DNA from 4 places in the Rouxiella sp. S1S-2 genome. Region 4 is predicted to be linked to each of the others. Evidence: predicted binding sites of a transcription regulator. Region 4 holds the regulator's gene; each other region holds the start of a gene.

Region 1 (7,709 bases), 3.4 Mb from region 4:
TTATCTCCATGATGGTTGGACGTTCTCTGAGCCAGCGTTTTCCTGACCGCTTGAATAAACCGGGTGAGGTTATTCTTGAGGTGCAGGGCTTAACGTCTTTACGTCAGCCTTCTATTCGCGATATCTCTTTTAATTTGCACAAGGGTGAAATTCTTGGTATTGCGGGGCTGGTGGGCGCCAAGCGTACCGATATTGTTGAAACGCTATTTGGTATCCGTGAAAAACTTTCCGGTACTATCAAGCTGCACGGTAAAAAAATCAACAACCATAGCGCGAATGAAGCCATTAACCACGGTTTTGCCCTGGTGACGGAAGAGCGTCGTTCAACCGGTATTTATGCTTATCTTGATATCGGCTTTAACTCGCTTATCTCGAATATTCGCAGCTATAAAAATAAAATCGGCCTGCTCGATAATAACCGCATGAAGAGCGATACCCAGTGGGTGATTGACTCTATGCGTGTTAAAACGCCGGGGCACAGAACCAATATTGGTTCGCTTTCCGGCGGTAACCAGCAAAAGGTTATTATCGGCCGGTGGTTATTGACTCAGCCTGAAATATTGATGTTGGATGAACCAACTCGCGGTATTGACGTTGGGGCAAAGTTTGAAATCTATCAGCTAATGGCCGAGCTGGCGAAGAAAGAGAAAGGTATCATTATTATCTCTTCTGAAATGCCAGAGTTATTGGGTATTACTGACAGGATACTGGTTATGAGCAATGGACAGGTTGCGGGTATTGTTGAAACAAAAAATACTTCGCAGAATGAAATTTTACGCCTTGCATCCTTGCACCTCTAATTTCTAAGGGTTCTTATTATGAATGCATTAAATAAGAAAAGCATGCTCACTTATCTTAAAGAGGGCGGGATTTATGTTGTACTGTTTGTGTTACTGGCAATTATTATTTTCCAGGATCCTACGTTCCTAAGTTTGATTAACTTGGGCAATATTCTTACGCAGTCTTCTGTGCGCGTTATTATTGCACTCGGCGTGGCGGGACTTATCGTTACCCAGGGTACAGATCTGTCAGCAGGGCGTCAGGTTGGATTGGCAGCCGTGGTGGCAGCAACCATGCTGCAGGGCATGGATAACGTCAACAAGGTGTTTCCGCACCTTGAGGTAGTGCCGATCCCGCTGGTTATTTTGGCTGTTTGCCTGGTGGGTGCAATCATTGGGTTGGTGAACGGTATTATTATCGCCTATCTCAATGTGACGCCATTTATTACCACCTTGGGCACCATGATTATTGTTTACGGTATTAACTCTCTGTATTACGACTACGTGGGCTCGTCGCCGATTGCCGGATTTGACTCTCATTTCTCGCATTTCGCGCAGGGCTTTATTAGCTTCGGTGGGCTGAAGCTGTCCTATATAACCTTCTACGCCATTATCGCTATCGGTTTTGTTTGGGTTCTGTGGAACAAAACGCGCTTCGGTAAAAACATTTTTGCCATCGGGGGCAATCCTGAAGCAGCACGTGTGTCAGGTGTGAACGTACCGTTGAACCTGATTATGATTTACGCCCTGTCTGGCGTTTTCTATGCCTTTGGCGGAATGCTCGAGGCGGGACGTATCGGCAGTGCGACAAACAACCTTGGATTTATGTATGAGCTTGACGCGATTGCGGCCTGCGTAGTCGGCGGCGTATCGTTTGCCGGCGGCGTTGGTTCGGTAGCGGGCGTTGTGACCGGTGTGCTCATCTTTACCGTTATCAACTATGGCCTGACGTACATTGGTGTAAACCCGTACTGGCAGTACATTATCAAGGGCGGGATTATTATCTTCGCCGTGGCGCTCGACTCATTGAAATACGCCAAGAAAAAGTAACAGTAGCTTTCCCTAGAACGAAAGGTAAAACAGAAGCCTTTAACAGCAGAGCACAGGATTTGTGCTCTGTTTTTTTTTGCGTCTATTTGACCATTTTTGGCGGAGTGACGTCTTTTATCGGGTTGTCTGGCTTAGCGCTGTCATCAAGTTTTTCAAGCACATCAGGCTTGGATATTGCCTCGGCGGTTTGTGCTTTTTTTGCAGCGGCTTTCTTTTCAGCTTTTAACGTATGCTGCAGGGCGACGACCTGTTCTGGCGTGACGGCGGGATAGCTCTGCGCATCGTCAGAAACGCGATGCACCGCAGGAATGGGGATCAGCGGACCCAAGAAGCGAGGTTGGCGATTGAGAATATACAGATCATTGAGCGCACCGAGGCGAGCAAATATTTCGCGAACGCGTACGGTGAGCATATCTTTTGGCGACGGAACCGCAAAACACTGTGCTTGAATGCCCATGTGAAGTGCGATAAATAGCGCACGCTCACAGTGAAAACGCTGCGTGATAATCAGAAAATCATTGGTATCAAAAACTTTTCGCGTGCGGACTATCGAGTCCAGCGTGCGGAAACCGGCATAGTCGAGCACGATATCGCTAGAGGGGATGCCGGCGGCCATTAGATCGCGACGCATGGTCATCGGTTCATTGTAGCTTTGTAGCGCGTTATCACCGCTGAGCAGCAGGTACTTCACCTTACCGCTGTTATAGGCGTTTATCGCCCCTTGAATGCGGTAGAGATAATACTGATTGATAACGCCGGTACGATAATATTTGGCGGTGCCAAGCACCACGCCGACCTGCCGATGCGGCAACTCCTGCACTTCGTCATAGATGTAATCTTGCGTTTTCCAACTAATCCAGCGGTCAAGCCCAATAGCGATACCCAGCATTAATACAAAAATGCTGATAAAGCTCACTATTAGCCGCTTAATCATGATATTGCCTTTGAGTCGAAATAAAGATGCAGGAGGTTTAAGGCTACTTTACCTGCTGGACTGACGCAATAAGCGCAAGCTTAATCAGCGGTGCCTGCTCTCTTTTTAAGCGGATCCTGAGTGTTTGGCACCGTAGCCAGACGGGCTAAAGCGCCAAACACTCAGGATGTGTTTCTTAATACTCCGGCTTAGCGAGCCTCTTAGAAAGAAGTCCGTTTATAGCTACGGTACTGCGGTGCCCAGAAGTTGTGCTCAATCGCCTTCGACAAGGCATCTTCGGTAGTGACCTGTGCAACGCCTTCAATCTGTGCCGCTTTACCGACTTCCATCGCGATGCATTTCGATACGCCCTGAATGTCGTTTACGTCCGGCAGCAGTGAGCCTTTGCCGTCGGTTGCCAGCGGTGAGCAGTCGGCCAATGCACGGCTGGCTGCCATCAGCATGCCGTCGGTCACCTGTTTGGCGCCGGAAGCGATGACGGCCAAACCAATTCCCGGGAAGATGTAGGAGTTGTTGCACTGGGCAATCGGGTAAACTTTGTCTTTATAGCTAACCGGAGCAAACGGGCTGCCGGTTGCCACCAGCGCAGCACCGTCGGTCCAGCTGATAATATCGGCCGGATGAGCTTCAACGCGTGACGTTGGGTTAGTTAATGGCATAACGATAGGGCGTTCACAGTGCTTGTGCATCTCACGAATGATTTCTTCGGTAAACAGGCCTGGCTGACCCGAGACGCCGATGAGCACGGTAGGTTTAGCGTGACGCACCACTTCAAGCAGAGAAATATTGTCGCTGTCGACGTCCCAACTTTGCAAGGCTTCGCTTTTTTGTACCAGCTGGTTTTGGAAATCGAGCAAATTAGTCAGCTTGTCGGTCAACAGGCCAAATCGGTCAACCATGAAGATGCGCGCACGCGCTTCTTCTTCACTCAGGCCTTCAGATTTCATCTGCGCGATAATTTGTTCGGCAATGCCACAGCCCGCAGAACCAGCACCTAGGAAGGTAACCGTCTGGTCACGCAAGCGGCTGCCTGCAGCGCGGCTGGCGGCAATCAGGCTGCCAACGGTAACCGAGGCGGTGCCCTGAATATCGTCATTAAAGCAGCAAAGCTCTTCACGATAGCGTTTGAGCAGCGGCATGGCATTTTTCTGTGCAAAGTCTTCAAACTGCAACAGCACGTTAGGGAAACGCACTTTTACCGCTTCAATAAACTGGTCGACAAACGCGTAATACTCATCGCCGGTAATGCGCGGGTGTCGCCAACCCATGTACAGCGGGTCATTGAGCAACTGCGGATTGTTGGTCCCGGCATCCAGCACCACGGGAAGGGTATAAGCCGGGCTGATGCCGCCACAGGCGGTGTACAGCGACAGCTTGCCGATAGGAATACCCATGCCGCCGATGCCTTGGTCACCCAGGCCGAGAATACGTTCGCCGTCGGTAACGACGATAACTTTAACGTGCTGCTTGGTGGCGTTTTGCAGCATGTCGTCAATGTGTTCACGATTTGGATAAGAGATGAAAAGGCCGCGAGCGCGACGATAAATCTCGGAGAAATGCTCGCAGGCTTCACCCACCGTTGGAGTGTAGATAACGGGCATCATTTCACTCAAATGCTCGTCGATAAGACGATAAAACAGAGTTTCGTTGGTGTCCTGAATATTGCGCAGATAAATATGTTTATCGATGTCGGTTTTGAAGTCCTGGAACTGACGGTAGGCGCGAGCGGCCTGTTCTTCAATGCTTTCAACCGTTTCTGGCAACAGCCCGTGCAGGTTGAAGTTGGCACGTTCTTCCTGACTAAAAGCGCTGCCTTTGTTTAACAAAGGGAATTCAAGCAGGATCGGGCCTGCGTGCGGAATATAAAGCGGACGTTTACTTTCGTATTCAAGTTCCATTGATTTACTCTTTAGGTCTCGGAAAAGGCAGGAAAGGCAAATTAATAAAGCGCGTTTGTCACATCGATTTTTAATGACATGCGTGACCCAAAGACTTTAGCAGAGGTGAAAGGCGCAACTCAATTTTTTCACTATGAATGGGGTTCTGTGTTGATTAAACGTTGATGAATAGAACAAAAGAGAGGGCCATTCGACGATGGCCCTTTTTTATAATGCGACGTGTCGTGCGGCTTAAAGCGGGGTATGCGCCAACGAGTGGCAACCCAGTGCGGCAAGGGTGGCGCGGGTGGCGTCAAACTGGCTGACTAGCGGATCGGTGCGTTCAATCAGTACGGCGCGACGGATTTTCAGGCAGTCTTCACCCGCAAGATTTAATACCACTAAAGCAGCCTGCAACGGAGGCAGGCTCGGGTTAAAGGCGGCATTTTCCGCATAGCGGCCGGTGAACACTTTGCCGCTGGCGCTTTCGAGGGCAATGCCGCTGTGAGACTGGCTGTAGGGGGCGTGACTTTGGTTGCAAGCATCCAGAGCCTGCAGCGCCAATGCATCTTGACTCTCAATGCGATAGCCGTGATCAACTTTGTCCATCAACAGAGTTTCGATTTCGAGGTCTCGCGGGCCAAAGGAGTAAGGAAGATATTCACCCAAGCTGGCGACGGCTCTTTCTGGCAGGTGAATGGCCAGTTCGGTGCCGCTGTTGAGCTCGTTCATAAACTGTCGGCAGTGGCCGCAGGGCGTGTAATTGACGGTAATCGATGCCAGCCGAGGCTCACCGCGCATCCAGGCGTGCGTGACGGCAGACTGCTCGGCGTGCACCGTTTGCTGCATGGATGCACCGCTAAACTCCATGTTTGCGCCAAAATAAAGGTTACCGCTCACGCCGCGCGCAACGGCGCCAACGTGAAAGTGTGAAATTGGCGTGAGAGAACAGGCGGCGGCTAAAGGCAGCAGGGCAAAGGCCAGTGCGGCATCGTCCATACTCGTTTTTGACTTGAGTTGGCCTACCTGTTCTGCTGTGAACATGGCGGGGAAGTCATCATGGCTGAGTATCGGCTCTAGGGCAGATTGCAGTGAAGCGGGCAGGCCGGCGAAAGCGTCGATGAAACGGGTATGCATGGAGACATCCTTGGTAACATTTTGGCAGACCATTCTAAGGCGATTTTTCTCATTTTAGTGTGATGTTTGTCACTCTATTTATGAAATCAATGCAATAAGAGCTGGGGAACTGTGATTTGACCAGATAGTTGTTCAACTTAGCCGAGTAGAGTGTGCGATAAACGAGCGCTTGATAACCTACCAATAGTAAGTTACCTTTAGTAGGTTAATTATAAATGAGGTACGCCTTATGCATGCACTTATCACTTATACTCATCCTGACTCAAAATCTCACACTCATGCCGTTGCCGCAGAGGTGGCAAAAGGTATTGAGTCAGCCGGTCATGCCCATACTTACGAATACGCGGACCTGGCCGCAGAGGGGTTTGATCCACGTTTCAACGCTGCAGACTTTAATCAGTTTAAAGGTCTTTCAACATCACCTGATGACGTCATTGCCGAACAGGCTCGTCTCGATCGGGCCGATGCCCTTGTGCTTGTCTATCCTATTTACTGGTGGTCTTTTCCGGCTCAGCTGAAAGGCTGGATAGATCGCGTTTTTACCCAAGGTTGGGCTTATGACGACGCGGATGGCAAGTTGGTGAAGCGACTTGGAAATCTACCTGTCCATCTTATTGCACTGGGCGGAGCCGACCAGCGAACCTATGTCCGCCACGGTTATTTTGGCAGCATGAAGACGCAGATCGATCATGGTATTTTTGGTTATTGTGGTGCGCCGGTTATAACCAGCGAACTGCTTCTGCCTTCCGATGCAGATTACCCCTATTCGCATTACCGCGCGGCAAACAGAGTGGGGCAGCAACTTTTTGCTGAGAAGGCAACGGCATGACCTCTCTCACCCATCATGCTCCAAAACGTCGCCTGTCACGTGAGGCGAGGCGCAGTCAGCTGCTGGAAACCGCGTGGCGGATTGTTCGGCTTGAGGGCAGTGATGCACTTACGCTTGCGCGGGTTGGCGAAGAAGCCGGTGTCAGCAAACCTGTCGTTTATGACCATTTCACTACGCGTCACGGATTATTAGCTGCTTTGTATGAAGATTTTGATATTCGGCAAAACGCAATTATCACTGCGGCCATGGATGCAGCTGAAAACACTGTTACGGCCAAAGCCGCGGTTATTGCTGCCTGCTATGTCGACTGCGTCATGACACAGGGGCGTGAAATACCCGACGTTTTGTCGGCGCTGGGTGGCTCGCCAGAGTTAGCTGAAGTGAAAAGAAAATATCAAATTGATTTTATTGAAAAGTTCCAAAAATGGTTTGCCCCTTTTGTGAATGAAAAGGGCATATTTTTACCGAGTTTATGGGCGATGCTTGGCGCTGCTGATTCAATTTCCAATGCGGTTGTTTCAGGTGACATCACTCGTGAGCAGGGGCAGCAAGAACTCACCGCGATAATTATCGGGATCGTTGAACGCAATCGGTAAATCGAAGCAGTCATCTAGCGGCTCACCAAGCCCGCATCAATGAGAGAAGGCGGCATTTCAGCCGCCTTCTCTCATCAATAGCCTATCTAAGTGGGGGTCAATCAGTTACGTCGTTCAAACGCCAGCGCGCGCCGCTCTATCACGCGCATCATCAGGGTTAACAGGCCATTGACGCACAAATAAACGACGCCAGCAGCGCCAAATACCATCACGTCATAAGTACGACCATACATCAGCTGACTGTGCCCCATGACATCCATCAGAGTGATGGTGTACGCCAGTGAGGTGCTTTTAAACACCAGCACCACTTCGTTGGAATAAGACGACAGCGCGCGTTTGAATGCAAAGGGCAATAAAATACGCAGAGACTGCTTTCTCGACATACCCAGCGATTCGCATGACTCCCACTGGCCACGAGGAATAGCTCTGACCGCGCCGGTAAACAGTTGGGTGGTGTACGCGGCACTGTTCAGTGCGAGGGCAAACATTGCACATAACCACGGCTGT
Region 2 (7,709 bases), 3.4 Mb from region 4:
CCAAGGCCTAATCAGGGGTAATAGGAAAGCAGAAGCACAGGAAGATGAATCTTATGTGATTGTGATCACATAAAACGTGTATCAGAATGAAACTGAAATTGACAAATGTTGACCAAATCGATAATTAAGTAGCACAAATTGTTTGGTTGCAGAATTTTCCGATGCGACGTCTCGTTGGACGCAAACCTTTTTCGGAATGCAGCAGCATTTGCAACAGTGGTTCATTGTCGTTTTGATACACCCAATCGTCTCCTTAATAGCAGGGAGTTGCTTTCCTTTTTGCTTCTGGTAACTCATGAAAACTAAAATTTTACTGGCAGGTGCACTTCTCGTTTCTTCCTACAGTGCGCAAACGCTTGCGGACGACACCAAGGATCAATACGTCTCCGACTGGTGGCACCAGAGCGTTAACGTGGTAGGCAGCTATCACACCCGTTTCGGACCTCAGCTAAATAACGATCTGTATCTCGAATACGAAGCCTTCGCGCACAAAGACTGGTTCGACTTTTATGGTTACGTTGACGTGCCAAAATTCTTCGGCGTGGGTAACGGTAACGACAACGGTATCTGGGATAAGAAGGTTGGTTCTCCGCTGTTCATGGAGATCGAACCGCGCTTCTCGATTGATAAACTGACCGGCACTGATCTGAGCTTTGGCCCGTTCAAAGAGTGGTACTTCGCTAACAACTATATCTACGATATGGGCCCGAATAATGCCAACCGCCAGAATACCTGGTACATGGGTCTGGGTACCGACGTCAACACTTACACCCCGCTTAACCTGTCATTGAACGTGTATGCAAAATATCAGTGGCAGAACTATGGGGCGGCCAACGAAAACCAGTGGGACGGCTACCGTTTCAAAGTGAAGTACTTCTTGCCACTGGGCGACGTTTGGGGCGGAAAAGTCAGCTACATCGGTTTCACCAACTTTGACTGGGGTTCTGACTTGGCAGACAATGGCAACACGGCGCGCAGCAATCACTCCATTGCGTCCAGCCATATTCTTGCCTTGAACTACTCACACTGGCACTACTCGCTGGTTGCCCGTTACTTCCACAACGGCGGACAGTGGGAAGATGGCACTGAGTTGAACTTCGGCAAAGGCAACTTTAATGTTAAATCAACCGGTTGGGGTTATTACGCCGTGATTGGTTACAGTTTCTAAGAACGCGTTCTGCTAAAGCAGAGTAAACCGCCGCCTAATTCATTTTGTGCGGCGGTTTTTTATTTGTTTAGATTTCGTTTAATTGTTTTGGATTAGTTTGGGGCAAATTTGAAAAAAAGCCGCCACTCACTGGCACAATTTGAAGTTTTGGTTAATGTTGTGTAAGTGACGCTTGGTCAATGATAAAAAGGATTATTTATATGCCGGCTTCTTTAACCCCTGCGCGTATTTTCGTTGGATGCGATCCCAACGACTGTGACCTCGAACAAATGATGGTGCTCGAATACAGTCTGCGCAAGCACGCCTCGATACCGATCGAGATAGAGTGGATGAGGCTTTCTCGCGATCCAGACAGTTTCTGGTATTCCGACGGCAAGGGTGCCGGTTGGACCACCGATCGTTGGGCGACGCCATTTTCAGCCTTCCGTTGGGGGATCCCGGCCTTTTGTCACTTCAGTGGCCGCGCGCTATACGTGGACGCAGACATCATGTTTATGAGCGACGTTGCCGAAATGTGGGACCACGACATTGCACCAGGTCGGCTGATGCTGGCGTCGGGTTCAGGACGCGAACTGCGCCTTGGTGAGCTGGTATGGGACTGTGCCGCTGCCAAAGAGGTGTTGCCCGACATCCAGCAACTGCGACGTGACCCGTTGGGGCATAAAAAATTGCAGAATTTTTTTGAAGAGAATCCGCAAAAAGTTCAGCCATTAGGCGCGGAATACAGCAATATAGACGGCGATGATATTCCGCTGGAGCAGCTCAAGGCGCTGCATTATTCCAAGATGGGCACCCAATTTTCGCACCAGTTTTCACTGCCGCGCCTTGAGGCCGAGCAAAAGTGCCACTGGTTTGACGGCAAAATTGAGGCCCATCCGCGTGACGAGCTGCGTGTGCTTTTTGAGCAGTATTACCATGAGGCGATCGCCGCGGGCTATTCATTAGAGAGTTATCGTAATCCAGCGGCCTTTGGCGAATTTTACAAACAGTCGCAGGACGTCAGTCGTGGTAAAAAGAAAAAATCCCTTCTCAAGCGCCTCTTAGGCAGCCTGGTGAACTAAAAAAGACCCGTTCTTCTGCGCTATCTCGCGGGGTAGCGCAATAATTCACCAAAACTTCGCACGATCTCTTTTCCGGTTTATGGCATAATGCGCGCCAAATCACACTCTACACTATTTAACCTAAGAGCGAGCGCTGTGCTAAGTACTTATAACATCACCATGCAATTCGGCAGCAAGCCGCTATTTGAAAATATTAACGTCAAGTTTGGTGGCGGTAACCGTTATGGTTTGATCGGCGCAAACGGCTGCGGAAAATCTACCTTTATGAAAATTCTCGGTGGCGATTTGGTGCCATCGGGCGGTAACGTTGTGCTCGACCCTAACGAGCGTTTGGGTAAGCTGCGCCAAGACCAGTTCGCCTTCGAGAAATACAGCGTCCTTGATACCGTAATCATGGGCCACGCCGAACTGTGGGCAGTAAAAGAAGAGCGCGACAGCATCTACGCGATGCCAGACATGAGCGAAGAAGACGGCTATAAAGTGGCTGACCTCGAAGTCGCCTACGGTGAGATGGATGGCTACAGCGCCGAGTCTCGCGCCGGTGAACTTCTTCTGGGCGTTGGCATTCCGGTTGAACAGCACTATGGCCCGATGAGCGAAATCGCACCGGGCTTTAAACTGCGCGTACTGTTGGCGCAGGCGCTGTTCTCGGATCCAGAAATTCTGCTGCTCGACGAACCAACCAACAACCTCGACATCGATACCATTCGCTGGCTCGAGCAGGTGTTGAACGAACGTAACAGCACCATGATTATTATCTCGCATGACCGTCACTTCCTGAACATGGTCTGTACGCACATGGCCGACCTGGACTACGGCGAACTGCGCGTTTACCCGGGCAACTACGACGAATACATGACGGCGGCGACGCAGGCTCGTGACCTTCTCAATGCTAACAACGCCAAGAAAAAGGCGCAGATTGCCGAGCTGCAATCTTTCGTGAGCCGCTTCAGCGCCAACGCCTCCAAATCCAAGCAGGCGACCTCGCGTGCCAAGAAAATTGACAAAATCCAGTTGGATGAAGTCAAAGCGTCAAGCCGCCAGAACCCGTACATGCGCTTCGAGCAGGACAAGAAACTGTTCCGTAACGCCCTGGAAGTTGAAAAAATCACCAAAGGTTATGACAACGGTCCGCTGTTCAAGGGCTTCAGTCTGATGCTTGAAGTCGGAGAGAAAGTCGCGATTCTGGGCGCTAACGGCGTGGGTAAAACGACGATGCTGAAAACGCTGGTCGGCGACACCTTGCCAGACGCCGGTACCGTTAAGTGGTCTGAAAACTGCAAAATTGGTTACTACGCACAGGACCACGAATACGAATTCGACGACTCCCTGAACGTGTTCGACTGGATGAGCCAGTGGAAAGCTGAATCAGACGACGAGCAGGCCGTGCGCGGCATTCTGGGCCGTTTACTGTTTGGCCAAGACGACATCAACAAGAAAGTGAAAGTGCTTTCCGGTGGTGAAAAAGGCCGTATGCTGTTCGGTAAGCTGATGATGCAGAAACCGAATATTCTGGTGATGGATGAACCTACCAACCACCTGGACATGGAATCTATTGAATCGCTGAACATGGCGCTGGAAATGTTCGAAGGCACCCTGATTTTCGTTTCCCACGACCGTGAATTCGTGAGTTCATTGGCGAGCCGTATCATTGAAATTACGCCAAATAAAATCACTGACTTTACCGGCAACTACGAAGATTACCTGCGCAGCCAAGGCATCAATAGCTAATTTACGCGTGGGTTGTTACATAAGTTTGTGGTAATAAGAAAGGCCTGTCTCTGACGGGCCTTTCTACTTTTTACGCTCGCATCGGCAGCCTATTCAGCGGGGTGCCCACAAACGTCGCAGTGCGGATTTTTTAACAGCTTCATTTCTCTAAACTGCAGCGTCATAGCGTCAAACATTAATAGCCTACCGGTTTTGACTTCACCATAGCCGGTGAGCAGCTTAATGGCTTCCATCGCCTGCAGACTCCCTACGGTGCCTACCAGCGGTGCCATGACCCCAGCTTCAACGCAGGTCAGCGCATCTTCACCAAATAAACGGCTCAGGCAGCGATAGCACGGCTCATCGTGCTTATAGGTAAAGACGCTGATTTGTCCCTCCATGCGGATAGCCGCACCAGAAACCAGCGCTTTCTTGAGCTGAAAACAGAGTTTATTTAACTGGTTGCGAGTGTCGACATTGTCTGTACAGTCGAGCACCACGTCGCATTGAGCAATCAACGGCAGCAGGGCGTCGTCTTCAAGCTGATGGTCTATTTGTTGCACAATGAGATGAGGGTTGATCCCCGCGAGCGCAACGGCCGCCGAGGCGACTTTTTTCATGCCGATACGGGCGTCGGTGTGCAGAGTTTGACGTTGCAGATTAGAAAGCGAGACGGTGTCAAAATCCAGCAAAGTCAGCGACCCTACTCCGGCGGCGGCAAGATACTGCGCCGCAGCACAGCCCAGCCCACCGAGGCCAACAATCAGCGCACGGCTGGCTTTCAGCTTTTCCTGTCCGTCGAAGTCAAAGCCGCGCAGCACTATCTGACGATTGTAGCGCAGGGTCTCGGCATCGCTTAGCTCTGGCAACGTCATCGACTTATCCTTTTAGCAGTGCATTAAAAGGTTCAACGTCAACCCATTCACCCACTGCGACATCATCGCGGTCGCGCTCCAGCACTACAAAGCAGTTTGCCAGACTGTACGAGCTGAAAACGTGAGAACCCTGTGGACCCGTGGTGCGGGCTTCGAGTTCACCCTGCGCATTGTGGGTAAACACCGCGCGCTGAAAATCGAGGCGGCCAGGGGTTTTTTTAAACGAGGTAGCCGCTTTGGCGCGCAAACGCGGCGGCAGGCTCCAGTCAGTTTGCGCCGAGAGTGCAGCAATAAGTGGCTGAACCAGCTGATAAAAAGTCAGTACTGCCGACACCGGATTGCCGGGCAGGCCGCAGAACCAGGCGTTTTTCAACTTACCAAAGGCAAAAGGTTTACCCGGCTTAATAGCCAGTTTCCAAAAACCAATCTTGCCCAGTTCGTCGAGCATCGTTTTGGTGTAATCCGCTTCTCCAACCGACACGCCACCGCTGCTAATAACTAAATCGGCAAAATCATCGGCCTGTTGAAATGCCCGACGAAGTGCCGCGGGGTCATCCCGGATAATCCCTAAATCCAATACTTCACAGCCCATTTGATGAAGCATCAGATGCACCGCAAACCGATTAGTATCATAGATTTGGCCGTCCTGTAGAGGAATGCCGACCGGTTGCAGCTCGTCACCGGTTGAGAAAACGGCCACCTTCAGGCGGCGGTTGACTTCGACTTTCTCTACACCCAGCGAAGCTAGCAGCGGTAAATGCGCCACGCCGAGGCGAATGCCTGCCGCCAGAACGTCTTGCCCCTGACGAATATCATCGCCGATTAAACGAATGTTTTGTCCTGCTTCGACATGAGCCGTAAATCGAACGCCGTCTCCTATTTTTTCAGCCTCTTCCTGCATGACAACCGCATCAGCACCCGTCGGAACCGGTGCACCGGTCATGATGCGAATACAGCTGCCAGCGGGCCATTCCCCGCTAAAAGGTGCGCCTGCAAAGGCTTTTCCGGCAACAGTGAAAACGGTCTCGGAGCTGAACTCTGTGCTGCGAATGGCGTATCCGTCCATCGCAGAGTTATCGAAAGGGGGCACAAAAACGGGTGAACGTACTGGGCTGGCGGTGATGCGGCCTGCAGACTCCGTTAAAGGCAGCCATTCAGTTTCGTCCTGAGTGAGCGGCGCAGTCTGTGAAAGCATTTTATCCCGCGCTTCCTGCAGCGAAATAAGGCCCGAGGTGAACGTATTTTCCATCATAAAACCCTTTTATAACCCGCTGACGAAGAGCAGGACTGCCCGCAAAGTCAGCGAATCACTGTGTCGAAAAATTCTGCTCATTATGCCAGATAAAGCCAGCTCCCCCCAAGAGAACACCCATCAATAGCGCACGAGCGAAGGGGACGCGATGGCAGAAAAAAGACCTCTATCAAGAAAGTCGACAATTTTGGGGTTAACAAAAGCTAAATTTTTTCAAAATAATGAGATTGATCGCAAAAATATTTGTTATATGGGCGTATGATTACGGCGTTTTTGTGATGAATATCACGTTAAATTGTCTTCTGCGTCTGGAGTTGCATCGTGATGAAAAAAAACCGCCATCAGGCAATACTGAAATTGGTGGATCAGCATGAGGTAGTTCAGGTTAATGAGTTAGCGCTTTGGTTAGACGTGAGTTTAGAAACAATTCGCCGAGACCTTAACGAAATGCAAGACAAAGGACTGATTCAGCGCCGCCATGGTAGGGCTCGTCGCGTAGATTCACCGCCATCATACGGTTGGATTAATAGCTTGCAGCGCGTCTCTCATAGCTGAACCCCCCTAATATCGAGAAGGAAAACCAGGGTGAACTGGTTTTCCTTTTTTATACTTTCTCTCCGCCTTATTCGATCCTTCTCATTATTTTCTATAAATATTCTAAGCAATTAGCGTCATTTTGTTGGATTTAAATTTCAGCTTTACATACGCTGACCGGCTAAATATAGTCAAATTCCTCGACTATTATTTAGACTGCCTTTAAGGCATCAAGAGCGAAAAAATGAGTTCAATCATCAGTGCTGCATCTGGCGAAAACCCCGTTTCAACTTTGCCTCTCGCAGTTATCGCCATTCACGGCGGTGCCGGGGCGATTACCCGTGCGGCAATGAGCGCGGAAAAAGAACGCCTTTATCTCCAGGCGCTGGAACAGATTGTGAGCAGCGGTCAGGCTATTTTGGCTGCGGGCGGCAGTGCGCTAGATGCGGTAACCGAAGCTGTGCGCCTGTTGGAGGAGTGCCCATTATTTAATGCGGGTACCGGCGCTGTGATGACCCATCAGGGTACGCATGAGTTGGACGCCTGCATTATGGACGGCCGTACCCTGGACGCCGGCGCAGTAAGCTGCGTAAGCCACATCCGTAATCCCATTCTTACCGCCAGAAAGGTGATGGAACAAAGCCCGCACGTGATGTTTACCGGCGCCGGTGCGGAATCGTTTGCTCGTGAGCACGGACAAGAGATGGTCGCGGCCGACTACTTTTTTACCCAAGAACGCTATGACCAACTTACGCGCGCCAAAGCCAGTCAGGGCGTAATGCTCGATCACGATGCAGCATCGCTTCAGGCCAGCGTTTCGGACGATCCTTTAGACGCAGATCGCAAATTTGGCACGGTAGGTGCGGTTGCTCTGGATTCTATGGGTAATCTGGCGGCGGCAACCTCTACTGGGGGCATGACCAATAAGCAGGCCGGGCGCGTCGGCGACACGCCGATTATTGGCGCCGGATGCTATGCCAGCAACCAGACTGTCGCAGTTTCAAGCACCGGCACGGGGGAAGTTTTTATGCGCACCGTCGCGGCGTATGACGTCGCTGCCTTAATCGAGTACGCCGGAATGACGCTGCAGCAGGCCACCCATAAAGTAG
Region 3 (7,709 bases), 4.1 Mb from region 4:
GATTGAGGCCGCCATGCTCGACCTGCTGGGCCAACATCTTGACGTCAGCGTTGCCTCACTGTTGGGGGACGGGCAGCAGCGAGATTCCGTGGAAATGCTAGGGTATTTGTTCTACGTGGGTAACCCGGATAAAACGGCTCTGCCTTATCAGCGAGAAAAAGACCAGCGCAACGACTGGTATCGTCTGCGTCATGAAGAAGCACTGACACCGGAGGCGGTAGTGCGGCTGGCCGAGGCGGCCTATGACCAATACGGCTTTAATGATTTCAAATTAAAAGGCGGCGTACTGCGCGGCAGTGAAGAGGCCGAAGCGGTAACGGCGCTGTCGCAGCGTTTCCCGCAGGCGCGTATTACGCTTGACCCCAACGGGGCCTGGTCGCTGGACGAGGCGATTGGGTTGGGCAAGCAGCTGCGCAATGTGCTGGCCTATGCCGAAGACCCGTGCGGCGCCGAGCAAGGTTTTTCAGGACGCGAAATCATGGCCGAGTTCCGCCAGGCGACCGGACTGCCTACCGCCACCAACATGATTGCCACCGACTGGCGGCAGATGGGCCACACCATTCAGCTTAAGTCGGTGGATATTCCGCTGGCGGATCCGCATTTCTGGACGATGCAGGGATCGGTACGCGTTGCGCAGATGTGTCATGAATGGGGGCTGACCTGGGGTTCGCACTCCAACAATCATTTTGATATTTCTCTGGCGATGTTCACCCACGTGGCTGCCGCGGCGCCTGGCAAAATTACGGCGATCGATACCCACTGGATCTGGCAGGAGGGCAATCAGCGCCTGACTAAAGAGCCGCTGCAAATCAAAGGGGGAAGGGTGAGTGTGCCTGAACGGCCTGGGCTGGGCGTTGAAATCGACGATGATCAGCTTATGAAGGCGCACGAGCTTTATAAAAGTATGGGGCTTGGCGCCAGGGATGACGCAGCGGGCATGCAGTTCTTGATCCCAAACTGGGCGTTTGATCCTAAAAAACCTTGTTTGGTGAGATAAGGGGTTAGGGGGGGGCGCTTTTGTGCTGCGCACTCCCTTCGCTCGGTCACAAGCCAAAAACGTCTTGCCCCACGTCACGCAGCACATGCCCTTAATGTTTCAGATCTTTGAAAATCATTGAGATTAGGTGACCGGCGCCGGGTTAAACACCGCTAAGGCGTTATGAATACCCCATTGATCTGACCAGGTTTTCTTGCGCCCGCTGGCAATATCCAGAATAAAATGAAACAGCTCCCAGCCGACGTCTTCAATAGTGGCATCGCCGGTGGCGATCGTGCCTGCATTGATGTCCATCAGGTCAAACCAACGATTGGCCAGCGTAGTGCGAGTGGCCATTTTAATGACCGGCACCGCCGTTAAACCGTAAGGCGTGCCGCGACCGGTGGTAAATACCTGCACCGTGATACCCGAGGCGACTTGCTGAGTCCCGCAGACAAAGTCACTGGCGGGCGTGGCGGCATAAATCAGTCCGCGTTTGGTCGGTCGCTGGCCCGGAGAAAGCACCTCGACAATGGCGCTGGTGCCTGACTTGGCAATCGAACCCAGCGCTTTTTCAACCACGTTAGCCAACCCACCTTTTTTGTTGCCCGGTGAAGGGTTAGCGCTACGGTCAGTCATGCCGCTGGCCAAATAGTTGTCGTACCACGCCATTTCTTCCAGCAACCGCTTGCCCACCTGCTCGTCAACGACGCGTGGCGTTAGCAGATGAATGGCATCGCGCACCTCTGTAACTTCTGAGAACATGACTGTTGCCCCGCAGCGCACCAGCAGGTCAGAGGCGAAGCCGACCGCTGGATTAGCGGTCACGCCCGAGAAGGCATCGCTGCCGCCGCACTGAGTACCCACCACCAAATCGGCAGCCGGGCAGGTTTCACGCTGACGCTGATTTAACCGCTGCAGATGAAAATCGGCCACGGCAAGAATATCGTCAACCATCGACTGAAAGCCGACGTGCTGCTCGTCCTGCAGACGTATCACCTTGACATCATCAAGAGAAATCGCCTGCACGTCATCAGTGCCGAGCAGCAGTTTTTCAGGCTGCAGCTTTTCGCAGCCCAGGCCCACGACCATCACTTCGCCACCAAAATTGGGGTTTAACGCCAGATTATGGATAGTGCGGATAGGCACTACCGCCGCCGGTGCGTTAATTGCCACGCCGCAGCCGTAGAGATGATTTAGCCCGACCACGCCGTCGACGTTGGGATAGTTGGGCAGCAGATCGCGCTCAATAATTTTCACGACATAATCCACCACGCCTGCCACACAGTGCACGCTGGTGGTGATACCGAGCAGATTTTTAGTGCCGACGCTGCCGTCTTTGTTTCGATAACCCTCGAAGGTATAACCCTCAAGCGGGGCTAGCGCGGGCGGAACGCGCGTGGCCAGCGGCAAAGTCTCCATTGCCGGCGCCTCTGGCAGCGCAACCACCGACTCGTCAATCCAGCTACCCTGAGCAATGTCACGCAGCGCATAGCCGATCACTTCGCCGTAACGCAGAATGTTTTCCCCCTGACGAATGGCGCTCAGTGCCACTTTATGGCCCTGCGGAATATGCTCGATCAACTCAAGCCCGCTGGCGAAACGGGTTCCGGCCTTCAGTCCGTTGTCATTAACAATGATGGCGACGTTATCTGTCTCGTGCACCTTTATATATAAAGCCTCGGTCGCTTGCTCTTTATTACGCGAAATAATGGCCTGTGACATAAACGTCTCCGTTTAGAAAATACTTTTATCCACAATAATTGAGCAAAATTATAAAGCAGACGTGACGATTACTCATTGTGCAAGTGACTAGCTTTTAGCGGTCATTAACTTATTTTCTATGGCAAATGAGGGAGTGAACGTGACGCTTGTCACCGTTTATTGTGTGGTTTTTAGCGGCCAAAAAATAATGTGATTGTTGTCCCATCGTGATGTGACATTGCAAAGAAAATTGTGCTGAGGAGGGCGGGATTACTGGGCGTTTGCACAGTGCCATTTTTATCCCATCTTTCTATACTGAATTCAGTGAATTATTACTGCAGGCCTCGCCGATTAACGACGCAGACCGCCCACCCGTATTTTCCAAATCTTCACCCCTTAACAGAGGTTCCGTATGAGTAATCAAGTGATCCTAAACCGTTTTCGCCAGGACTTGCTGGCAGGCAAGACCTTAATCGGCTGTTGGTCGGCGCTGTCTAATCCGATTTCGACCGAAGTTTTAGGGCTGGCTGGTTTTGACTGGTTGTTACTCGATGGTGAACACGCGCCCAACGACATTTCAAGCTTTGTTGTTCAAATGATGGCGCTTAAGGGGAGTAAAAGTGCGCCAGTTGTCAGGCCGCCAACCAATGAGCCGGTGATTATCAAACGTCTGTTGGACATTGGTTTTGCCAACTTCCTGATCCCGTTTGTTGAAACGCAGGCACAGGCCGAACTGGCGGTGGCATCAACCCGTTATCCTCCGGCTGGCATTCGCGGTGTATCGGTTTCTCATCGCGGCAATATGTTTGGCACCGTCCCGGACTATTTGGCTCAGGCCAACGACAACATCAGCGTGATGGTACAAATCGAAAGCCAGCAGGGTATTGATAATATTGATGTCATTGCCGCCGTCGACGGCGTTGACAATTTGTTTGTCGGACCCAGCGATTTGGCTGCGGGGCTGGGGCATTTGGGCAACGCCGGGCATCCCGAAGTGCAGGCGGCTATCAAGCACATTCTCGACCGTGCCAAAGCGCACGGCAAAACCAGCGGCATTCTGGCACCGGTGGAAGCCGATGCGCGGCGCTATATCGAGTGGGGGGCCACCTTCGTCGCGGTAGGCAGCGATTTAGGCGTATTCCGCACCGCTACGCAGGCACTCTGCGACCGCTTTACCAAATAATCAGGGGAATAAAGCATGAAAATCGGATTTATTGGTCTTGGAATTATGGGCAAACCGATGAGTAAAAACCTGCTCAAGGCAGGTTACTCGGTAGTTTTTCTGGACCGTCACAAAGAGACCACCGAAGAACTGGTCGCCGCCGGTGCAGAAAAGGCCGCTACCCCTAAAGCCGTGGCCGAGAAAAGCGATATTATTATTACCATGCTGCCAAACTCCCCTCAGGTGAAGGCGGTGGTTTTAGGCGAGAACGGTATTATTGAAGGCGCGCGCGAAGGCACAGTTGTGATTGATATGAGCTCAATTGCCCCGTTGGCGAGCCGGGAAATCAGCCAGGCGCTGGCGGCAAAAAAGGTGCTGATGTTGGATGCACCGGTCAGCGGCGGTGAGCCGAAAGCGATTGAAGGGACTTTATCGGTGATGGTGGGTGGCGATAAAGCCGTGTTCGATAAATGCTACGAGGTGATGAAATCGATGGCTGGTTCAGTGGTGCACACCGGCGATATTGGCGCGGGAAACGTCACCAAGCTGGCTAATCAGGTGATCGTGGCGCTAAATATTGCCGCCATGTCCGAGGCGCTGGTGCTGGCAACCAAGGCAGGTGTGAACCCGGACTTGGTGTTTCAGGCCATTCGCGGTGGCCTGGCGGGAAGCACTGTTTTAGAAGCAAAAGCGCCAATGGTGATGGACCGCAATTTTAAACCCGGTTTCCGTATTGATTTACATATCAAAGACCTGGCTAATGCATTGGACACCTCGCACGAGATTGGCGCGCAACTGCCGCTCACTGCGTCGGTCATGGAAATCATGCAGGCTTTGAAGGCTGACGGTCACGGACAGTCTGACCACAGCGCGATTGCACGCTATTATGAAAGCTTGGCGAAGGTTGAAGTGACACGGTAGTCCTCTGGGAGTGGATAGCTTATGAAAATAGTAATCGCACCGGACTCATTCAAAGAAAGTTTGTCGGCTCTGGAGGTGGCAAAGGCCATTGAGAGCGGCTTTCGTGAAATCTTTCCACAGGCCGAGTATGTAAAACTGCCGGTGGCGGACGGCGGCGAAGGCACCGTGGAGGCGATGGTAGCCGCGACCGGTGGCCGCGTGGTTGAGGTTGAGGTGACTGGCCCCCTCGGCGAGCCGATTAAGGCATTCTTCGGGCTTTCGGGTGACGAAAAAATTGCCTTTATCGAAATGGCGGCGGCAAGCGGTTTGGAAAGCGTGCCACAGGCCAGGCGTAATCCGCTAAAAACGACGTCCTACGGAACCGGAGAGCTAATCAAAAGTGCCCTTGATCACGGCGTTCAGCACTGCATTATCGGCATTGGGGGCAGTGCGACCAACGACGGCGGTTCCGGCATGGTGCAGGCTTTGGGCGCAAAACTGCTGACCCAGGACGGCAGGGAGATTGGCCACGGCGGCGGCGAGCTGAGTAAACTCGATAAGATCGATATCAGCGGCTTGGACAAAAGAATTAAAAAATGCCGCTTTGAAGTGGCCTGTGACGTAACGAATCCGCTTACCGGTGATAAAGGTGCGACGGCGATTTTCGGGCCACAAAAGGGCGCCACGCCTGAGATGATTGAGCAACTGGACGGTTATCTCAAACATTATGCCGGGGTCATTAAACGGGATTTGGGCATTGACGTTGAAGAGGTTCCCGGAGCGGGTGCCGCGGGTGGAATGGGGGCGGCCTTGTATGGTTTTTGCCATGCCGAACTGCGTCAGGGCATCGAGATTGTCACCGAGGCGTTGGGCCTTGACGCCCTGGTGCGCGACGCAACGCTGGTGATAACCGGAGAGGGTCGCATCGACAGCCAGAGCATCAACGGAAAAGTGCCGATCGGCGTAGCGCGGGTTGCCAAACGTTACAACAAGCCGGTGATTGCTATCGGTGGCAGTTTGACTAAAGACGTCGATGTGGTGTACGAACACGGGTTGGATGCGGTATTCAGCGTGCTGTACAGCGTTTGCACCTTGGATGAAGCGCTGGAGAACGCCGCCGATAATTTGCGTAAATCGGCGCGAAATATTGCCGCAACGATCCGTCTGGCGCAAAAAATGTGACGGCCTCACTCGTCGGCCATTTTTGATGTGAAACCGATGTCTTAAGAGGATATCGGTTTTTTATTTTGTCCTCTGCCAGCCTGCCTAAAGCAGTTTCATCTGCCCGATTTTTACGATAGCTTTGAAGCCTATTCGTTGAAGAGAACTCATCATGTCAGAGACTTTTTTTGCCAGCCTGCCGGCTAATATTCACACCAAGGGATTGGGCCCGTTAGATGCAAAGGCTCGAATGGGCGATATCGCCAGTCAGGGCTGGAATATTTTGCAGGAGCAGGTCAGCCTGCCGGTGGCAGTGTTGTCGGAGGAAAAAATTCAACACAACCTGGCGTGGATGCAGGAGTTTATCGACCGCTATAAGGTAAAACTGGCCCCGCACGGTAAAACTACCATGAGCCCGGAGCTGTTCAGGATGCAGACTGATGCCGGTGCGTGGGGAATTACCTTGGCCACCGCTGCGCAAATTGACGCTGCCTTCGCTTTTGGTGTGCGTAACGTGTTGATGGCTAACCAGTTGGTAGGCAAAGGCAACATGGCGATTATTGCCAACCTGATGCGTCAGGACGCGGACTTTAAATTTTGCTGCATTGTAGACTCTGCCGATAACGTTGACGCGCTGGGCCATTACTTCGCTGAACGTGGGCAAACGCTGCGTATCCTGCTTGAGTTTGGCATCGTCGGAGGCAGAACCGGTATCCGTAACGTGCAGCAGGAACAGGCCGTGCTGGCCGCTGTGGCGCGTTGGCCGCAGTCGCTCTCGCTGGTGGGCGTTGAATTATACGAAGGCGTGTTAAATGAAGAGGCACCGATCCGCACCTTTTTACAGCACGTGGTGGCGAGAACCTTGACTCTGGCGGAGGCGGGTATTTTTAAAGAGCCGGCGGTAATGTTGTCGGGTGCCGGTTCGGCCTGGTACGACGTGGTGGCGGAGGAGTTTAGCAAAATGGGTACCCATCTTGATGCCGCAGGGCATTATGCGCTCGACGTGGTGCTACGCCCCGGTTGTTACCTCACCCACGACGTGGGAGCCTATCATCGCGCCAGCGATCGTATTAAGCAAAATAACCCCGTTGCGCGAGAAATGAATTTTAGCCTGCTGCCCGCGCTGCAGGTTTGGGCCTATGTACAATCGCTGCCTGAGCCGGGGCGTGCAATCCTGGGGTTGGGTAAGCGCGACACGTCCTCAGATGCCGGTTTTCCAGTTGTCAGCGGACATTATCGCCCGCAAAGTGCCCTGAACCATGCCTACGCCGCGGTGGTTCCCGCCCCCGAGGAGTGGAAAATCTTTGCCATGATGGACCAGCATGCGTTCATGTCGATTCCCGAAGGTGCCGATATCAAAATTGGCGACATGCTGTCATTTGATATCTCTCATCCGTGCCTGACCTTCGACAAATGGCGTCAGCTTTTGCTGATTAATGAGCAGTATGATGTGACGGGTGCCGTCAGCACTTGGTTCTGAATACGCATTATCTTTCGTGCTGCAGGGGCGTTGGCCGCCCTCACTCACCCCCGTCACTTACTAATGTAAGCTCCGGGGGATTCGTTCAGTTGCCGTCTTCCTGCAACACGAAATCTTTCGCGTATTGACAGGGCGTTGGCCGCCCTCACTCACCCCCGTCACTTACTAATGTAAGCTCCGGGGGATTCGTTCAGTTGCCGTCTTCCTGCAACACGAAATCTTTCGCGTATTGACAGGGCATTGGCCGCCCTCACTCACCCCCGTCACTTACTAATGTAAGCTCCGGGGGATTCGTTCAGTTGCCGTCTGGTGTATGCGAATAGTGG
Region 4 (7,709 bases):
TCATTTATATTCCGGTCAGAGAGTTGGGGCAGCAAACCCAGCAACTGATGCTGATTGGGCACGACAGAGGCACCAGCGCGATAGGCAGCGTACTGGCCGAAACGGTAAAGGGCATGATGTCTGAAACCGGTTGAAGTGCCGGCTTGGCTATGACGTTATTTGGCGTTAAAACGCGTTTTCTGATTGAGCGCGCTTAGCGGATACTGCGCCACTTCGCCTACCAGCGACACCAGCGCACGCGCCGCACGCTCAACCTGTTCTTCGCCTCGAGCCGCATCGGCTGCCGCTGCATTACCGGTCACGCCTGCCGGATGGAGGTCCTGAGCCTGCCAGCCAAAGCCCACGCCGCCTTCTGGGGTCAGAATACCGCCCTTTTCTGCCAGCGCTTCGGCCGCTGACACAAAGTTTTCGGCCCGCTCCATCGCCACCAATTCGGGGTGCAAATGCAGCATTACGCTGGTTTCAGACTCTCCGCCGTGGATGCCAAACTCCAGCTCATTCGCACGATAAAGGTCGCTGCTGTCGATAGTTGCAAACCAGCTAGCGCCCACTGCAAGCATGCCAAGCTCAACGCGAAGCTGGCGACATACGATGTCCATCAACTGAGGCTGGCCACCGTGGGAGTTCCAAAAAATTATCCTGCGCGCACCGGCCCGCCATGCGCTTTTCGCCACTTCAAACCATACTTTAGCCAACACCTCAAACGGCAGCGTCAAGGTGCCAGGATACTCAAGATGTTCGTCGGACTTGCCTATCGGTAAGGCGGGTAACACCAGCGCTGGCTGGTCGGCGGGTAATAACGTCACCGCACGCGCGACAATACCGGCGTTAATGGCGGCGTCAACCCGCACTGGCAGATGCGGACCGTGCTGCTCTACCGCGCCAATGGGCAGAATTACCACCACATTTTCCATATCAAGCTGGCTAAACTCCAGCGTGGACAAATCCCACCACCAGCGGGAGGAAGGCATTTTCATCAGGAAATTCTCCGAAATCTTGTGCGAGACAACCAGGAATATTGCCCTCCAGTGTAGAGAATAATGCGTGAGATTAAAGCATCAAAAAGGTGTCACTGCGTTGCGTTAAAGGCATCAATCAGAAGTGCGGTCGGTTAAAAGTTCCGATGAGAGGCTCTATAATTCAGCGCATAGATATGGTAACAATAAGCGTAATTATGCGTATTAGCCTTCCCCAATAGATTCCTGGTGCAGATGCGTTGACTGCAATTTGAAAGATGAAGGGATTACCATGTCAGCTAAACACCCAGTTATAGCCGTAACCGGCTCAAGCGGCGCCGGAACCACCACCACCAGCGTGGCGTTTCGCAAGATATTTCAGCAGCTCGGTCTGCATGCGGCCGAGCTTGAAGGCGACAGCTTCCATCATTTTACTCGTCCAGAAATGGACGCCGCCATTCGTAAAGCGCGCGACCTCGGCCGACACATTAGCTACTTTGGCCCCGAAGCCAACGACTTCTCGCTACTCGAACAGAGCTTTGTTGAATATGGCAAAAGCGGTACTGGGCGTTCGCGAAAATATTTGCATACTTATGACGAAGCCGTGCCCTACAATCAGGTACCCGGCACCTTTACGCCGTGGCAGGCGCTGCCTGAGCCAACCGACATTCTTTTTTATGAAGGACTGCACGGTGGCGTAGTCACCAACCAGGTCGATGTCGCCAAACAGGTCGATTTATTGGTCGGCGTGGTACCCATCGTTAACCTTGAGTGGATACAAAAGCTGGTGCGCGACACCGGCGAGCGCGGCCACTCGCGTGAAGCAGTGATGGACTCGGTAGTGCGGTCGATGGACGACTACATCAATTACATTACGCCGCAGTTTTCACGCACCCATATTAACTTCCAGCGCGTACCGACCATCGATACCTCTAACCCGTTTGCCGCCAAGGCCATTCCTTCGCTGGATGAGAGCTTTGTGGTTATTCATTTTCAAGGTCTGGACCAGATTGACTTCCCCTATCTGCTGGCAATGCTGCAGGGATCGTTTATTTCGCACATCAATACGTTGGTGGTGCCGGGGGGAAAAATGGGCCTGGCGATGGAGCTTATTATGGGGCCACTGGTGCAGCGGCTGATGGAAGGCAAAAAGATCGAGTAATCAGTCGATATACTTCGCAAAAACGCCGCTAACCTTCACGGCGCGGCGTTTTATCACTTTCTATTGCCTAAACAGCAAACCGGGCTGATTACTCTTGAGCATCAATCACTTCAAAACTGTGAGTGATGGTGGCCGCTTTGCCGAGCATCAGTGAAACCGAGCAATATTTTTCGGCCGACAGGCTCACGGCACGTTCAACCACTTTATCGGTCAAATCTTTGCCGGTGACGATAAAGTGCAGGTTGATGCGGGTAAACAGACGCGGCGCCTCTTCACGACGTTCGGAGGTCAGTTTCACTTCGCAGCCCAACACCTCGTTGCGGCCTTTTTGCAGAATCGACACTACGTCAATCGCACTGCAACCGCCTGCCGACATGAGCAGCATTTCCATCGGGCTAGGGGATTTGTCACCCGCATTGCCGTCCATAATGACCTGATGTCCAGACGAAGATTCTCCGAGAAACGTTAACCCTTCAACCCACTTTACCCGTGCTTGCATTTGCCTTTCTCCGGTAATAATTTTTAAAACAGACTACCCTTAACCCCTGAAACTGGCAATGGAACTCGATCCGCATCATGCTGAAGCGAGACAACACAAGACACGTCCGCAAACCTGTGCTACAAACAAAGCCGAAAGAAACTTTCCAACAAGTTGCGGCTAGGTTTTTTAGGTGTTAACAGGATAACCTTGGTGATAATGGCAAATTACAGCTGAAATCACTCCACCTGCCGCTTGCAGCATTGCTGGTCAGTTCATATGCTAAAAGAGCGCGAAGTAAAAAATCGCCGAACAGGGATTTCAAAGCCCTGTGATTTTGGGCAGCGATAATAAGAGGATAATAGCTAATGGTTCTCGGCAAGCCACAAACAGACCCTACTCTCGAATGGTTCCTGTCTCATTGTCATATACATAAGTATCCATCTAAAAGTACGCTGATTCACCAAGGTGAAAAAGCCGAAACGCTTTACTACATCGTGAAAGGTTCGGTTGCCGTTCTGATTAAAGATGAAGAAGGCAAAGAAATGATACTTTCCTACCTTAACCAAGGTGACTTCATCGGCGAGCTGGGACTCTTCGAAGAAGGACAGGAACGTAGTGCATGGGTTAGAGCCAAAACTGCCTGTGAAGTGGCCGAAATTTCCTACAAGAAATTTCGCCAGCTCATCCAGGTTAATCCAGACATTCTGATGCGCCTGTCCGCACAGATGGCAAGCCGACTGCAGATAACGTCCGAGAAAGTGGGCAACCTTGCCTTCCTCGACGTGACCGGTCGTATTGCACAAACTCTGCTGAATCTGGCTAAACAGCCGGATGCCATGACCCATCCCGATGGCATGCAGATCAAAATTACCCGTCAAGAAATCGGTCAAATAGTCGGCTGTTCACGCGAAACTGTGGGTCGAATTCTTAAAATGCTTGAAGATCAAAGTCTGATTTCAGCCCACGGTAAAACGATTGTCGTTTACGGCACCCGTTAATCGTCTTAAAAACGGCGCAGCAGATAACTGTTGCGCCGTTTTTGTTAGCCTATCTGCACAAAAATGACGCTTTGGCAAAGACTTTTTTATCACCCTGAAGTTAACTATGCGCTAAGACAAACGCTGGTTCTCTGCCTGCCCATTGCCTTCGCTATGCTGTTTGGCCAGTTGAAAATGGGTCTGCTGTTCGCGTTGGTGCCCGCATGCTGCAACATTTCAGGTCTCGATACCCCACATAAACGCTTTTTCAAACGCCTGTTGGTCGGTGGATCACTGTTCGCCGTCAGCAGTATTTTGCTACAGTTGATGTTGGTTAACTGGCATCTGCCGCTGCCGCTTATCATGCTCGGCCTGACGCTGGTCATCGGCGTGACGGGGGCGATAAGTCCGCTGCATGCGCGTCTATTACCGGGCGCGCTGGTTGCCGCTATCTTTACGCTCAGCATGGCGGGCGTAGTGCCGATTTGGCATGCGCCACTGCTGTTTGTGGTCGGGACTGCCTGGTACGGCGTATTTAACTGGCTGTGGTTTCGCCTGTCTGAAGAGCAGCCTATGCGCGAAACCCTAAGCCAGCTGTATCTCGAACTCGCCGACTATTTTGAAGCCAAATACAGCCTACTGACCCAGCATACCGATCCCGATACCGCCCTACCGCCGCTGCTGAACAGGCAACAAAAAGTCATCGACTTGATTGCTCTGCTTTATCAGCAGTTGCACATGCTGCCGACGCACGACCACCAGCATCATAAAAAGCTGTTGAGACGTTTTCAGGTAGCACTAGACCTTCAGGAGCACATTACGGTGAGTCTGCATCTGCCCACCGAGGTGCAAAAGCTGATGGAGGAGAGTCATGCCGAGGCGGTAATTCGCCGCAATGCTCAGGTGATTGCTGCCCGTCTGCGGGTGATTGCCAACGACATTCTTTATCACCGCCGTTCCGAGCGCTTCACTATGGCCAATGAGCTGGCGGCGCTGGAAAAAATATCTTCGCGCTACCGTGACAACCCGGTCGGCCAGTTTTGCTATTACCACTTCAGTCGCATTGCGAGACTGCTGCGTACCCAGCGCCCGCTTTATCGCCGTGACCTGATGCAAACCCAGGCCCGCCTGCCGTTCTGGGCGGCGTTGAAAAGCTATTTGTCATTCAAGTCGGCCGCACTGCGCAATGCGGGACGTTTGGGGGTTATTCTGGCCATCGGCAGCAGTCTGGGGCTATTTTTTAATTTACCCAAACCCTATTGGATCCTGCTGACGACCCTGCTGGTCAGCCAAAACGGCTATAACGCCACCCGCGTGCGCATTCAGCACCGTGCGTTAGGCACGCTGATTGGGCTTATCATTGCCGCAGGGCTTCTGCAGCTTGCCCTCCCGCAAAATCTGCAGCTGTTTTTCATGCTGATGATTACCTTAATTTCATACACCGTGCTGCGCAAAAACTACGGATTGGGGATGATTGGGCTGACGGTAACGGCAGTTTATACCCTGCAAATTTTGGGATTAAACGGCGCCAACTTCCTGCTGCCGAGGCTGCTTGATACGCTGATAGGCTGTGCGCTGGCGTTTGGTGGCACTATCTGGCTATGGCCACAGTGGCAGAGCGGCCTGTTGCGTACTAACGCGCATCAGGCGCTGGAGGCCGATCAGGAGGCAGTGCGTTTAGTGCTGGCGGATGACCCCGACCCTGCGCAGTTGGCCTATGCGCGCATGAAGGTCAACCAGGCGCATAATCAGCTATTTACGTCGCTTAATCAGGCGATGCAGGAACCTGGGTTCAATTCGCGCTATTTAAACGATATGCGTCTGTGGGTGATGCACAGCCAGTTTATTGTCGACCACATCAATGGAATGACGATTTTGGCCCGCGAGCACTACATGCTGACGCCCAAGCTGGCGATGCAGTATTTGCAAACCTGCGAGATTGCGCTGCAAAGCTGTCAGCAGCGCCTGACCTACGACGGTCCGAGCAGTGAAACCAAGCTGTTTAACGCCCCGGAGCTTCATCCCGATATGCCGATTACCGAAATGGAACGGCACCTTCGCCGCATGCTGGCGCACCTGAGCGCGATGCACACCATTTCTTCACTGGCGTGGAAGCAGAGGCCGCATCACGGAATTTGGCTAACGCGAAGAGTGAAGGAATAGCGTCTTGAACCCCTCCCCACGTTTTTGGGGAGGGCTAGGGTGGGGCTACAGCAAACGTCTATTAACCTACCAGTTTCTGCGCCGCTTTCTCAAAACGCGCCATGCCCTCTCTGATATCGGCGAAATCAATCACCAGTGACGGGGCTAAACGCACCACGTTAGGCCCAGCAACCAGAATCATCAAACCAAACTCGGCGGCGGCGGCCAGCAGCTCTCCGGCGCGGTTTTTGTATTTCTCCGACATTTCTGCGCCAATCAGCAGGCCCTGACCGCGGAATTCCTTAAACACGTGATACTTTTCGTTAATCGCTTCCAGCGCCTGAATAAAGGCGGCGCGGCGCTCTTCAACACCGGCAAGGACCTCTGGGGTATTTATAATGTCCAGTGCTGCTTCAGCCACGGCGCAGGCCAGCGGATTGCCGCCGTAGGTGGTGCCGTGTTTGCCCGGTGCCATCACAGAGGCCACGTCTTCGGTGGTAATCATTGCACTCACCGGGAAACCGCCGCCCAGCGCCTTGGCCGTTGACAGAATATCTGGCGTCACGCCGTAGTGCATATAGCTGAACAGCTTGCCGCTGCGGCCCATGCCGCTTTGTACTTCATCAAACACCAGCAGCGCCTTGTGCTCGTCGCACAGGTCACGCAGCCCCTGCAGAAATTCCTGAGTCGCGGGTGTGACGCCACCCTCGCCCTGAATCGGCTCAACCACGATAGCGCAGGTGTGATCGTCGATGACTGCTTTCACGGCGTCTAAATCGTTAAAAGGCACGTGAACGATGTCAGCCGGTTTAGGACCAAAGCCGTCGGAGTACTTTGGCTGTCCGCCAACGGAAACCGTGAACAACGTGCGCCCGTGGAAGGCGTTGTGGAAGGCAATGATTTTGCTTTTGTACGGGCTGTGCTTGGCTGAAGCGTAGTAACGCGCCAGTTTAAACGCCGCTTCGTTGGCTTCAGCGCCAGAATTAGCGAAAAATACGCGATCGGCAAAGGTCGCATCGATCAGTTTCTGCGCCAGGCGCAGCGCAGGCTCGTTAGTAAAGACGTTACTTACGTGCCACAGCGTTTCGCCCTGCTCGTGCAGAGCGTTAACCAGCGCCGGATGGCAATGACCCAGTGCGGTTACCGCGATGCCGCCAGCAAAATCGACATACTCGGTGCCCTGCTGATCCCAGACGCGACTGCCCTTACCTTTGACCGGAATAAACTTGGCCGGTGAATAAACAGGCAAAATCACCCGATCAAATGCATCACGACCTACTGCCGTTTTTTCTGTCATTGCCCTTTGCTCCATTGCACTGTCGCTGCTAACAGGAATTCACACCCGAAGTGAATGTGAAAATATAATCATAAAATATGCATAAAAAATCACTCACAGGCAAATATAAATCATCACTCTTGCGTAAGTAATTTTTAATGCTCTAAATTTTAAGGAAATTATCGAGCAGCTGATGCCCTTGCTCGCTGAGAATGCTTTCCGGATGGAACTGCACGCCATGCAGCGGCAGGGTTTTATGGGCGATACCCATTATTTCACCTGGGTCCTCGGCACTGCCGGTCCACGCGGTGAGGCTAAAACAGGCGGGCAGTGTCTCGGGCTTTACCACCAGAGAATGGTAGCGCGTGACGGTTAACGGGTGATTAAGGCCTGCAAACACGCCGGTTCCGTTGTGTTCTATCTGCGACGTTTTGCCGTGCATCACCTGCTGCGCGCGCACCACCTCGGCACCAAAACTTTGCGCCATGGCCTGATGTCCAAGACAGACACCGAGGATCGGCAGCGTATCGGCAAAATGGGCTATCGCGCTGAGAGAAATTCCGGCCTCGTTCGGCGTGCAGGGCCCGGGGGAGATAACCAGATGCGTGGGGTTGAGGCGGGTGATATCGGCAAGTTGCAGCTCATCGTTACGCTTTACCAGCACGTCTGCGCCTAACTCGCAAAAGTACTGGTAAAGGTTATAGGTAAAAGAGTC

What was found. Region 4 encodes CRP, which controls carbon source genes, mostly activating them, when cyclic AMP is high. Its sites were predicted from a motif close to ATGTGANNNNNNTCACAT; they were not measured.
Region 1: the regulator CRP is predicted to act here: its motif matches at 5,835-5,852, upstream of cdd (cytidine deaminase).
Region 2: the regulator CRP is predicted to act here: its motif matches at 6,340-6,357, upstream of GA565_RS18260 (DeoR family transcriptional regulator).
Region 3: the regulator CRP is predicted to act here: its motif matches at 2,889-2,906, upstream of garD (galactarate dehydratase).

Annotation. Positions count from the first base shown of each region.
Region 1 is NZ_WFKL01000001.1:3,970,261-3,977,969, reverse strand. It holds gene mglA (galactose/methyl galactoside ABC transporter ATP-binding protein MglA) at 1-800, shown strand, start outside; gene mglC (galactose/methyl galactoside ABC transporter permease MglC) at 819-1,829, shown strand; gene sanA (outer membrane permeability protein SanA) at 1,912-2,763, opposite strand; gene GA565_RS18180 (NAD-dependent malic enzyme) at 2,964-4,661, opposite strand; gene cdd (cytidine deaminase) at 4,893-5,777, opposite strand; gene GA565_RS18170 (NAD(P)H-dependent oxidoreductase) at 6,007-6,606, shown strand; gene GA565_RS18165 (TetR/AcrR family transcriptional regulator) at 6,603-7,202, shown strand; gene artM (arginine ABC transporter permease ArtM) at 7,304-7,709, opposite strand, start outside.
Region 2 is NZ_WFKL01000001.1:3,992,322-4,000,030, reverse strand. It holds gene GA565_RS18290 (DMT family transporter) at 1-11, shown strand, start outside; gene GA565_RS18285 (nucleoside-specific channel-forming protein Tsx) at 296-1,168, shown strand; gene GA565_RS18280 (glycosyl transferase) at 1,369-2,229, shown strand; gene GA565_RS18275 (ABC-F family ATPase) at 2,365-3,960, shown strand; gene moeB (molybdopterin-synthase adenylyltransferase MoeB) at 4,050-4,814, opposite strand; gene moeA (molybdopterin molybdotransferase MoeA) at 4,819-6,063, opposite strand; gene GA565_RS18260 (DeoR family transcriptional regulator) at 6,391-6,621, shown strand; gene GA565_RS18255 (isoaspartyl peptidase/L-asparaginase family protein) at 6,893-7,709, shown strand, end outside.
Region 3 is NZ_WFKL01000001.1:4,651,843-4,659,551, reverse strand. It holds gene gudD (glucarate dehydratase) at 1-997, shown strand, start outside; gene garD (galactarate dehydratase) at 1,121-2,701, opposite strand; gene garL (2-dehydro-3-deoxyglucarate aldolase) at 3,093-3,863, shown strand; gene garR (2-hydroxy-3-oxopropionate reductase) at 3,879-4,763, shown strand; gene GA565_RS21380 (glycerate kinase) at 4,785-5,924, shown strand; gene GA565_RS21375 (amino acid deaminase) at 6,076-7,383, shown strand.
Region 4 is NZ_WFKL01000001.1:578,840-586,548, reverse strand. It holds gene GA565_RS02670 (LysR family transcriptional regulator) at 1-134, shown strand, start outside; gene GA565_RS02665 (creatininase family protein) at 156-977, opposite strand; gene GA565_RS02660 (phosphoribulokinase) at 1,249-2,118, shown strand; gene GA565_RS02655 (OsmC family protein) at 2,207-2,617, opposite strand; gene crp (cAMP-activated global transcriptional regulator CRP) at 2,965-3,597, shown strand; gene GA565_RS02645 (YccS/YhfK family putative transporter) at 3,661-5,739, shown strand; gene GA565_RS02640 (aspartate aminotransferase family protein) at 5,801-7,015, opposite strand; gene GA565_RS02635 (aminodeoxychorismate synthase component II) at 7,158-7,709, opposite strand, start outside.